DNA from 3 places in the Paenibacillus sp. FSL R10-2782 genome. Region 1 is predicted to be linked to each of the others. Evidence: riboswitches for the same ligand, from Rfam matches in the RefSeq annotation. Region 1 holds a riboswitch; each other region holds the start of a gene.
What was found. A riboswitch is a leader RNA that binds a small molecule or an ion and turns the genes downstream of it on or off. The one in region 1 is predicted to bind cyclic di-GMP.
Positions count from the first base shown of each region.

Region 2: another riboswitch for cyclic di-GMP. It lies ahead of NST83_RS05850 (glycosyl hydrolase); the one in region 1 lies ahead of NST83_RS02315 (transglutaminase-like domain-containing protein).
Region 3: another riboswitch for cyclic di-GMP. It lies ahead of NST83_RS13185 (amino acid adenylation domain-containing protein); the one in region 1 lies ahead of NST83_RS02315 (transglutaminase-like domain-containing protein).

Region 1 is NZ_CP151951.1:512,975-516,098, reverse strand. It holds gene NST83_RS02320 (AraC family transcriptional regulator) at 212-1,099, shown strand; cyclic di-GMP riboswitch class I at 1,199-1,279, shown strand; cyclic di-GMP riboswitch class I at 1,322-1,404, shown strand; gene NST83_RS02315 (transglutaminase-like domain-containing protein) at 1,418-2,224, shown strand; gene NST83_RS02310 (collagen binding domain-containing protein) at 2,438-3,124, shown strand, end outside.
Region 2 is NZ_CP151951.1:1,280,742-1,283,865, reverse strand. It holds gene NST83_RS05855 (hypothetical protein) at 1-321, opposite strand, end outside; gene NST83_RS05850 (glycosyl hydrolase) at 371-1,996, opposite strand; cyclic di-GMP riboswitch class I at 1,977-2,057, opposite strand; gene NST83_RS05845 (sugar phosphate nucleotidyltransferase) at 2,220-3,124, opposite strand, start outside.
Region 3 is NZ_CP151951.1:2,930,987-2,934,110, reverse strand. It holds gene NST83_RS13190 (aldo/keto reductase) at 1-703, shown strand, start outside; cyclic di-GMP riboswitch class I at 1,157-1,246, shown strand; gene NST83_RS13185 (amino acid adenylation domain-containing protein) at 1,380-3,124, shown strand, end outside.

The sequences.
Region 1 (3,124 bases):
TTAAACTATGGAGGAAACGGGGCTGTATACACCATAATAGTACACCTGAATTAAAATGGGAAATAATTCAAAATATTATTCGCTACATGCATTTATGTGATGTGATAAAATAAAACCGTATAAATAGGAAATCATGTGCAAACCACCATTTAGTTTGTTAAACAAACAGCCATTAGCTTGATAAATTTGCTCTTTTGTAAAGGAATTGGATATGACAACAGACCAAAAAAACAACGGGAATGGCATCCCTTGGAGCAGCGATCCAGTAATCATTGCACGTACTCCCTCCGCTTTTGCCAAGAAATCCCTTTTTTATATACAGGAAATAGGTTATTTCAAAAAAACATCTGCTTATGCCATGGAACGGAAGGAGCTTACTTCGTTCTTGCTCGTTTTTACGTTATCAGGACAAGGGGAATTGCTGTACCGGGAGAAAAAATACATATTGAAGCCTCATGATATGTTTTTCGTTAGTTGTGAGGAATACGTACAGTACAGCACCGCTGGTCATGAAGCATGGGAGTTTATCAGTGTAAATGTGTACGGCAATCTGATCGACAATTTCTATGAACAATTTGCCAAACACAACAAGCCTGTAATAACACTCAACGATCCATGCATCATATTGGACAAGCTGCGTTCCCTGTTATGCGTACAATCTGACAGAACTCTCTCTGCTGAGCTGTTTACATCCAGACTCATCGGTGAGTTGCTGACGTATATTTTGCAGCACCCGTACGATCATCCGTATGTAAACCAGGATACGATCACCGAGATACGCAAGGTTCAGCAATATTTGGATCGATCCTACAGTGAACGAATTACGCTGGATTCTCTGGCAGACATGTTTGAGTTAAACAAATTCAATCTCGCTAAAAACTTCAAGAAACAGATCGGATTTTCTCCTATTGATTATCTCATTAATGTCCGCATCACAGCGGCTCAAGGCTGGCTCAAAACCAGTGACGAATCCATTGTGGATATCGCACGGTTTGTAGGTATTCCCAACACCAGCCACTTTATCAACCTGTTCAAGGAACATGTCGGAGAAACCCCACATTCCTTCCGCAAAAAATGGGGGAATCGAACCAAACTATAATCTCATCTATCCAATGACTTTGTCGAAAAACAGAGAAAAACCGAGATTGTGCTTGCCTGATCGGGAGCCCAACTGATAGAATGATAGATATAGACTGTTCAGGATAAATGGCAAACCTGTCGAAAGCCAGGGACGCAAAGCTACAGGGCCTTCTTTTTAAGATGGCAGCCAGCTACCGGTTGGAGAGGCTTTTTGTCGTGTCTTTTTTTCCTAAAAAACTTTATACGATAATAGCAAACCTGTCGAAAGGCAGGGACGCAAAGCTATAGGGCCTTCTTTTTTTAGATGGCAGCCTGGCCGCCGAAAGGAAGTTTTTCTATGAGGAAAATGTCGTTTTTTTTACTAATTTTAGTTTTTTTGTTATCCATCCCCCTACATACGACAGCATTTGCTGCCGAAAGTCAGGCATGGCTGAATCAAAACAACGTAAACCGCGGTATTGTTAGTATACGTTATCCTGTCAACTCCAATGTCAAAACCAAGATCGTAATTACCAAGGATGCGGAGAAATACTCTTATTATCTGAATTCGAGCAAACCTGAGGAAGCATTCGCTCTTCAAATGGGCAATGGCAGTTATAACATTCGCTTATTGGAACAGCTAACTGGCAATCAGTATAATGTGATAGGTGAAGAAACAGTCCAGTTAAATTTGAACGACAGTAAAACCATATACCTCAATTCTGTTCAAAATATTGACTGGAGCGATACAAATCAGGCGATTCGGAAGGCCAGAGAATTAACCAAGGGTGCCACGACAGATGATGAAAAGGTGAAACGTATTTACGAGTATGTTATTAGTCATATTAAATACGATTCCAACCAGTCCTTCACCCTATCAACTGACTATCTTCCACAAATTGATCGCACACTGGTTGCGCAAAAAGACATTTGCTATGGATATGCTTCACTGTTCGCCGCCATGCTTCGAAGTGTGGATGTTCCAACCAAGCTGGTTATGGGTGAATCCTCCTATGTGAAAACCTACCACGCCTGGAATGAAGTCAATATCAACAATCAATGGGTTATCATTGACACTACAGTAGATGCCGCTCTAAAAGACGGAAAACAGAAGTTTGCAATGGCCAAAGAGCCCTCCAAATATACAAAAACAAAACAATATTAATTTTTTTATAGTAAGCCCTGATCACTGCGATCAGGGCTTTTTTCTATTCTTGTTGAGAAATTGTTGAGATAAGGAAGGTATTGTATACCTAGTCAGTCATTTAAAAACTAACGTGTTGAATATACTATTTCCGGGACAAAAAAAGAGGGGGGAACCAAAACCGCCCGGGTACTTTCCATAATAATATGATGAATAGGAGACTTACTTAAGAGTATGAGAACAAAAATAAATGTAACGATCATTGTACTATTGCTTATTTTCCAAAGCTTTTTTAGTGCAGCGCTGGCTTACGCAGACACTTCAACCACGGCTGTATCAGATAGCGCTGTAAGCGATCCTGCGAATACAGTTATGGGAGATGTATACGGTATTCCAAACCCTGAACCATTAGAGGCACCTCCCAGCATAGCTCCTATGATTCAGGCAGCGGCCAGCTCAGTTCAAGTAGACAATATTTTAACCAAGCTGATCTTGACGGATGAAACTGGCCGTATCATTGATGCTGTGGATAATCCTGGCGTCCGTGTGGATATTGGCGCGGCAGTCCAGCTGAGCTATGAATGGGAGATTCCGGACAATCAGTATAAAGAAGGAGATATCTTCACCTTTAACTTGCCGGAACAATTTGAAATTTACACAGATATCTCATCTCCGTTAATTTCAACAGATGGAGAGGTTGGTACCTTTACGGTAGATCGCCAAGGGAAAGTCATTATGACCTTTAACGATTACGTAGAGAATCATTCCAACGTAAGCGGAAAACTGCAAGTAAAAACCGAGTTCAGTAAGGAAGTTGCAAAGGGCAGCACAGAAGTCATTATTGCGACTCCAATTAAGATTGGGGTACAAACATCCATCGTCAACATCAAACCCGCTTCTGGGCCCCCAATAAGCAAACAA
Region 2 (3,124 bases), 770 kb from region 1:
AATATCTCCACTGCTGAGCAATACCGGAGCCGTTGTACTTTCTGCTATGGACATCGCTGACGATGCTCCTTTAGCAGACGACTCGGTGGAGGCCGCCGAAATATTGACATTGTCCTTACCAACCATACCTTTAAATTCTGCTGAAGAGTCATCCCGCTGACCAATCTTCCATACCGGACTGGCCGCCGCTACTTTAATCGTCTGAAGTTCTTCACTCTTGGGAGGCGTATGAATAAACCAGGCAATCAGCGCTATAGCTGCGACCCCTAGCAGCCCGGCCAATACTACTATATACCTTTGGGTCAACCAATTTTTCATCATTGTGCTCCACCCTCTCTCCTCAAAATTTTTGGCGGGGAAAGAGTATATATCAAGGAAGAAACAAAGCGTTGCCGGGAATTACCGCTTTCGCTTCATGCTGACTTTCCCACATCAGACGTGCCATTGCGTCGCCTTTTTCATCATAATATTCAACTTTCAAATCTGCCATTTTGCCTGCTTGCAAGGTAATGCTGCCCTTGCGTTCCGTCCAGCTTTGTTTGAACCAGCTATCAATAACCAGCTTGCCGTCTACCCATACACGAATACCATCATCAGAAATCGTGGTAAACGTATAGGTCTCACTGTATTGCGGCTTGATTTTGCCCGTCCAGCGGACCGAGAACTGATCAGCCTTCACCTTGGGATCAGGCGAGGCCGCACGCCAGTTATAATCCAGCATACTGTCTGTACGAACCAAAACAGTGGTGCCGTCCAGATCCATACTGTTAAAATATTCACCCCGCAACCCGTTCGCATAAACCATATCCGGAACGGAAGGCGGGGTTGGTTTACTTACCACTGGCGGAGCCGGAGTTGGATCGTTTGACCCCGTGTCCGGTACGGTCGGTAGCTCCGTGTCAGGTTCTTTCATCGCAGCTAATCCTTTTTTCACATCATCCCGCGTCAAGCTTGTCGAATCATTCATATAATCCTGAATCTGATCCGTCGTGTTATTTTCGGTCAGCATCTTGCCCCAGGTCATGGAATACACCCATTTTGGCTGAGCCTGCATCACCTCGGGACTGGGTACCTCACCATGTTCCCCAATGGCAATCGGCTTATTCCGTGCCAGTCCGAGCAGTCCTTCGTAATGGCTTTGCTTAAAATCATGGTTGTAAATGTCTACAGCCAAAATATCCACTTTGTCATCCCCCGGATATTTCGGGGTATATGGGACAGTGTACGAATTAGGCGCATTCGGACTCCATACCCACAGCAGATTGTTCAGTTGATGCGTGTTTGCAAAACGGTCATACATGATATCCCATAGCTGATTGAAATTGTTTTTATTTCCCCACCAGAACCAGTCGCCGTTCATTTCGTGGTAAGGTCTCCATAATACTGGAACTCCTGCATCACGAAGCTGCTTTAACGATATAGCGACCTTATCCAGATCGGCAATGAGAAGATTATACTGCGCAGTACCCGGCGTCACATATTTATTAAACTCCGCCTGGCTTACTTTCGCCTGCACATTAGCCCAAGTCAGTGGTTTACCCGGCAGCGGTTCATGATAAGTCATTGTAACCATGCCGCCATCTCTACTCCAACGTATGGCGCTATCGACGACATTTTTACGTTGTGCTGCCTCCGTAGTGGCGGACTGACCGGAGATGGCCCCCATCTCGTAGCCATGTACACCAACATACGCCTTACTGATTTTTTGGACCTTGTTGCTTAATTCATCCGGACTTTCCAAATAGTCATGTTGACCTGTGACCATTTTTTTCCCGGAGATGCTGATCAAATAGCTGTATAGTTCACGGGCCTCAGCAGAAGCGTCCGAATTAACAGGCTGTAATGTGGCAGCATTCGCCACGGACAGAGATTCACCGAAACCGACAGGCAACAAAGAAAAAAGCATAACAACGGGGAGTACACTGCGTATCCATCGATACACAGGGGTAAAATAGGGGCTCACTCTCGCTCTTCCTTTCGGTAGCCAGGCTGCCATCCTCACGGAAGGCCCTTTAGCTTTGCGTACCTGCCTTTCAACAGGGCTGCGTTTATCGTGGAAGGAGTTTGGATTCCTTCTTACCCTAAGTATCGACTTTTTTTTACCAAAATTTAATAGGTCATGTTTATGAATTTACAGATTTTCGTGTATTTTCGACAGTTTGAGCTAAATAACTTCATAAATGAGTCTTTTTTTCATCTTTCAGGATTTCGCAAAATATTTATGAAATAAACTTGTGACGGGAAATTTCATCCCAATCCATGCAAAAACGGACAATATCCTCTTCGATCAACTCAGAACCTGTCTGTACCTCGATCAATTCCACATCAGTCACGGCTAAAATACTATGCTTCGTCCCTTCTGGAATACGAACCACATCACCAGCCTTCACCTTATGCAGCTTTTCATTCAAAATAATTTCCGCTTCACCGCTAATAATGGTCCAAATTTCACTCCGTTTGAAATGAAGCTGGTAGCTGATATTTTTGCCTTGCAGCACACGGATTCGCTTGGTCAATACCTCGTTGCCCTCGTCATACTTCACATAATCCACTACCCGATAATGCCCCCAACGGCGCTCTTCGTACATTGGACGCTGATTATGAGCCTTGAGCACTTCCTTGATGCGCGGACTTTCCGCCTTATTGGTCACAAGGATGCCATCCGGGCTGGCAGCTACGATCAGATCATTCGTTCCAATGATTGCCACGGGGATATCCAGTTCGTTGATAAGGCTCGTATTGACGCAATCCTCCGTGACTACGCCTCTGCCCACTTGCTGATGTGACATTTCTTCCGTTAAGGTGTTCCAAGTACCTAAATCCTTCCAGAATCCATCATACGGGAGAACAACGATGTCCTGCTCCTTCTCGACTACCTCATAGTCAAAGCTGATTTTTTCCAGAGAAGAATATTGCTTTTGCATTTCTTCATAGTTCAGCGGCAAACCTTTGGATGCCAAGATATCGAGCAAGTAACCCAATTTGAATGCAAAAACCCCGCAGTTCCATAGAGCATTGCGTTCCATCAGACGCTCCGCCTGCTCCCGGTCGGGTTTCTCTTGAAAATGGCTCACTTCGCGGTAGCCTGTGCTACCTTGTGTGGCATCATTTTTCGGTATAATGT
Region 3 (3,124 bases), 2.4 Mb from region 1:
GTGGTGGCCGGCCTTTCGGACCGCAGGTAGTATCACTGCAACGATTGATGAACGTATTCGCCATTTGGATCAACGGACGATTCACCTCTATCAGGTGCATTCGCCTTACTCCTTTGCTTCGGTTGGCGCCGTGATGAATGCGATGGCTAAACTGGTTGGGCAGGGAAAGATTAAATATGTGGGCGTAAGCAACTTTTCCGCGCAACAAATACGTGAAGCCGATCGTGTGCTGCGTGAGCACGGCCTTCGCCTAGTTTCGAATCAAGTGAAATACAGCCTGCTCGACCGGAGAATCGAACAGAACGGAATTCTGGACACGGCTAAAGAGCTTGGTGTGGCGATCATCGCATACTCTCCGTTAATGCAGGGGATCTTAAGTGGGAAATTCCATAAAAATCCTTCTCTAGTCAAGTCGATCAAGGGTCCGCGCAAGTGGACGGCGGCATTCCGGGATTCGGGGCTGCGGAGATCGAAGCCGCTGATTGAAACATTGGAACAGCTGGCTCAACAATATAACGTGTCGCCAACGCAGATTGCTCTGAATTGGCTGATTAACGCTCACGGAGAGAACGTATTTGCGATACCTGGGGCTTCAAAAGTACATCATGCTGAGGAAAATGTGAAGGCGATGCAGTTTACCTTGACAGCCGGTGAAATTGAGATGGTCAGCCATGTTTCCAACCAGGTGCTGAGATCGAAGTAATCGTGGCAAAAACACTGGAATATTTCGTTGGAAAATGAACTTCGCCTGTACGCTGTCTAACATTTCTATGACCAGGGCGATATTGCCCATGTACGCTCCTTGACGCTTGGTTGACATTAATGCTTTGTTCACAGGCGCGACATTTCTTGCAAGGACAAGGACATTCTTTTCTTTGGGGTGCTACGCTTTGTGACTAGACCCTGGATATATTCTCCACAGTAAGCTTACTTGTTCTTAATCAGTCCAACTACACTCACTAAGTAAAATGAACTGGAGTTGTCGGATGACAGAAATTTAGTGGCTTGCTGAAGTATTTTAATCGGCAGCTAACAACGTATTGTGAAACTATGTCAAAATAAATGTTTTGAGAACCCAAGGTCAGATCCTACCGAATGTAGGAGGAAGAAGCATAAGAGCATACTCAAAAGATGTAAAAAAATATACGAAAGTAATTCCCGTTAATCGTAAACACCTCGAAAGTGGTGGACACAAAGCCATGGGTCTAAAGCTGGATTAAACAGCCATGATTGCCAGGTTGCCGAAGGAAACCGGGCGAAGTCTGCTGTCTGTTCCTGTGTTTTTTCTATGGGAACAGGCTTCTTTTATTTGTAGTGGAAATGATTTTTTGGAATATGGAGTAGAACGCATGAAATGATTAACAAACGGAGGGGATTTTATGCAAACGAGCGTAGTAAGTTTCAAGGAGTATCCGTTAAGTTCCTATCAGAAAGATATATGGTTCGAACAGTGCATGTACCCTGGAAAGCCTATTTACAATATCGGTGGGTATGTTGAGGTTAAAGGAAACCTGAATACAGCTATCATTAGGCAGTCCATGCAGTTATTAATCACACAGAATGATTCTCTGAGTACCCGTTTTATTGATAAAAAGGGAGAGCCTTATTTAACATTTTTGCCGGAAGCTGACTATGAAGTTGCGTTTCATGATTTTTCAGTAAAGGAAAATCCAAACTCTTTTTGCATTAACTGGATGAAAAATGAGTTTTTAAAACCTTTTCAACCAGAGGACTTCTATTTTCAATTTGTTTTGTTGAAAGGTGCCCCGAACACATACTTCATTTTACTTAAAGTTCATCATTTGGTGATCGACGGATGGGGATTTGCTCTCTTAATCAGTCAAATGTTTGACAATTACAATAAATTGGTGCAAGGAATTGGCGAAATGAACAGAACGGTCTATTCCTATGCTGATTTTATTTCCGATAATCAGAATTATCTGAATTCTCCGGCCTTTTTAAAAGACAGGGCGTTCTGGCAGAACAAATACCTGACCATTCCCGAGCCTCTGTTGAGCAGAGGCATGGATGTCGATGATGGTGACGGCGATTCCGTTTGGAGTGATCGGCGAACCTTAACTATAAACAAGGCGTTATACAATCAAATGATTGAATTTTGCAAAGAGGAAGGATGCTCGTCGTTCCACTATTTTTTAGGCATACTGTTCCTGTATTTCAGCAAGATTTGCAATCGGAACGAAATGGTGATCGGCGTCCCGGTTTTTAATCGGAGCAAAGCGAAATATAAGCAGACGATGGGACATTTCGCCAACGTGCTGCCGCTGCGGATCAGCCCCGAGAAAGATATAAGCTTCAAAGAACTGATTAAGAGCATCAAACGTGAGCTTATGCAATGCTATCGTCATCAGAAAATGTCTTTCGGTGAAATTTACCGGGCGGTTTACGAGAACAGCAATGAGAAAGGAAAACTGTTTGATATATCGCTTTCTTTCGAAGAACAGGAAACGAGAGAAGCATTGATCGGCGCAGCAAGCCGGATTGTAAGTATGCCGCATCATCATGAAAGAAATGCACTCAATCTCCTGATATGGGGACAAGAAGGTGAAGCGGATGTAGCCGTTAATTTTGACTATCAGATACAGGCTTTTGAAAGATTCATCTCCATTGATAACGTTATCTCCCACTTTGAATATTTATTTGCTCAAGTCATGGAGCAAAGTGAAACTCTTATTTCGCAAATCGAAATCGTGCCAGAGGAAGAAAGGGGTACGCTAGTTCGCGGTTTTAACCATACGGAGGCGGAATATCCAAAGGATCACACGATTCAGGGACTGTTTGAGGAACGAGCGGAACAAAGAGCAGATCATCCGGCTTTGGTCTGGGGAGAGCAAACGCTGACCTACCGGGAGCTGAACGAGCAGGCCAATCGGCTGGCTACAATCTTAAGAGAGCATGGAGTGAAGCCGGATGATATCGTCGCCATCATGGCGGAGCGTTCCATGGAAATGGTCATAGGCATCCTGGGAACACTCAAAGCGGGCGGAGCCTACCTGCCGATAGATCCGAATTATCCGGAGGAACGGATTCACTACATGCTGGAGGACAGCAGTGCGTCCATTGTACTGACGCAAAAGCATCTCCGGGACAAGCTCACCTATCACGG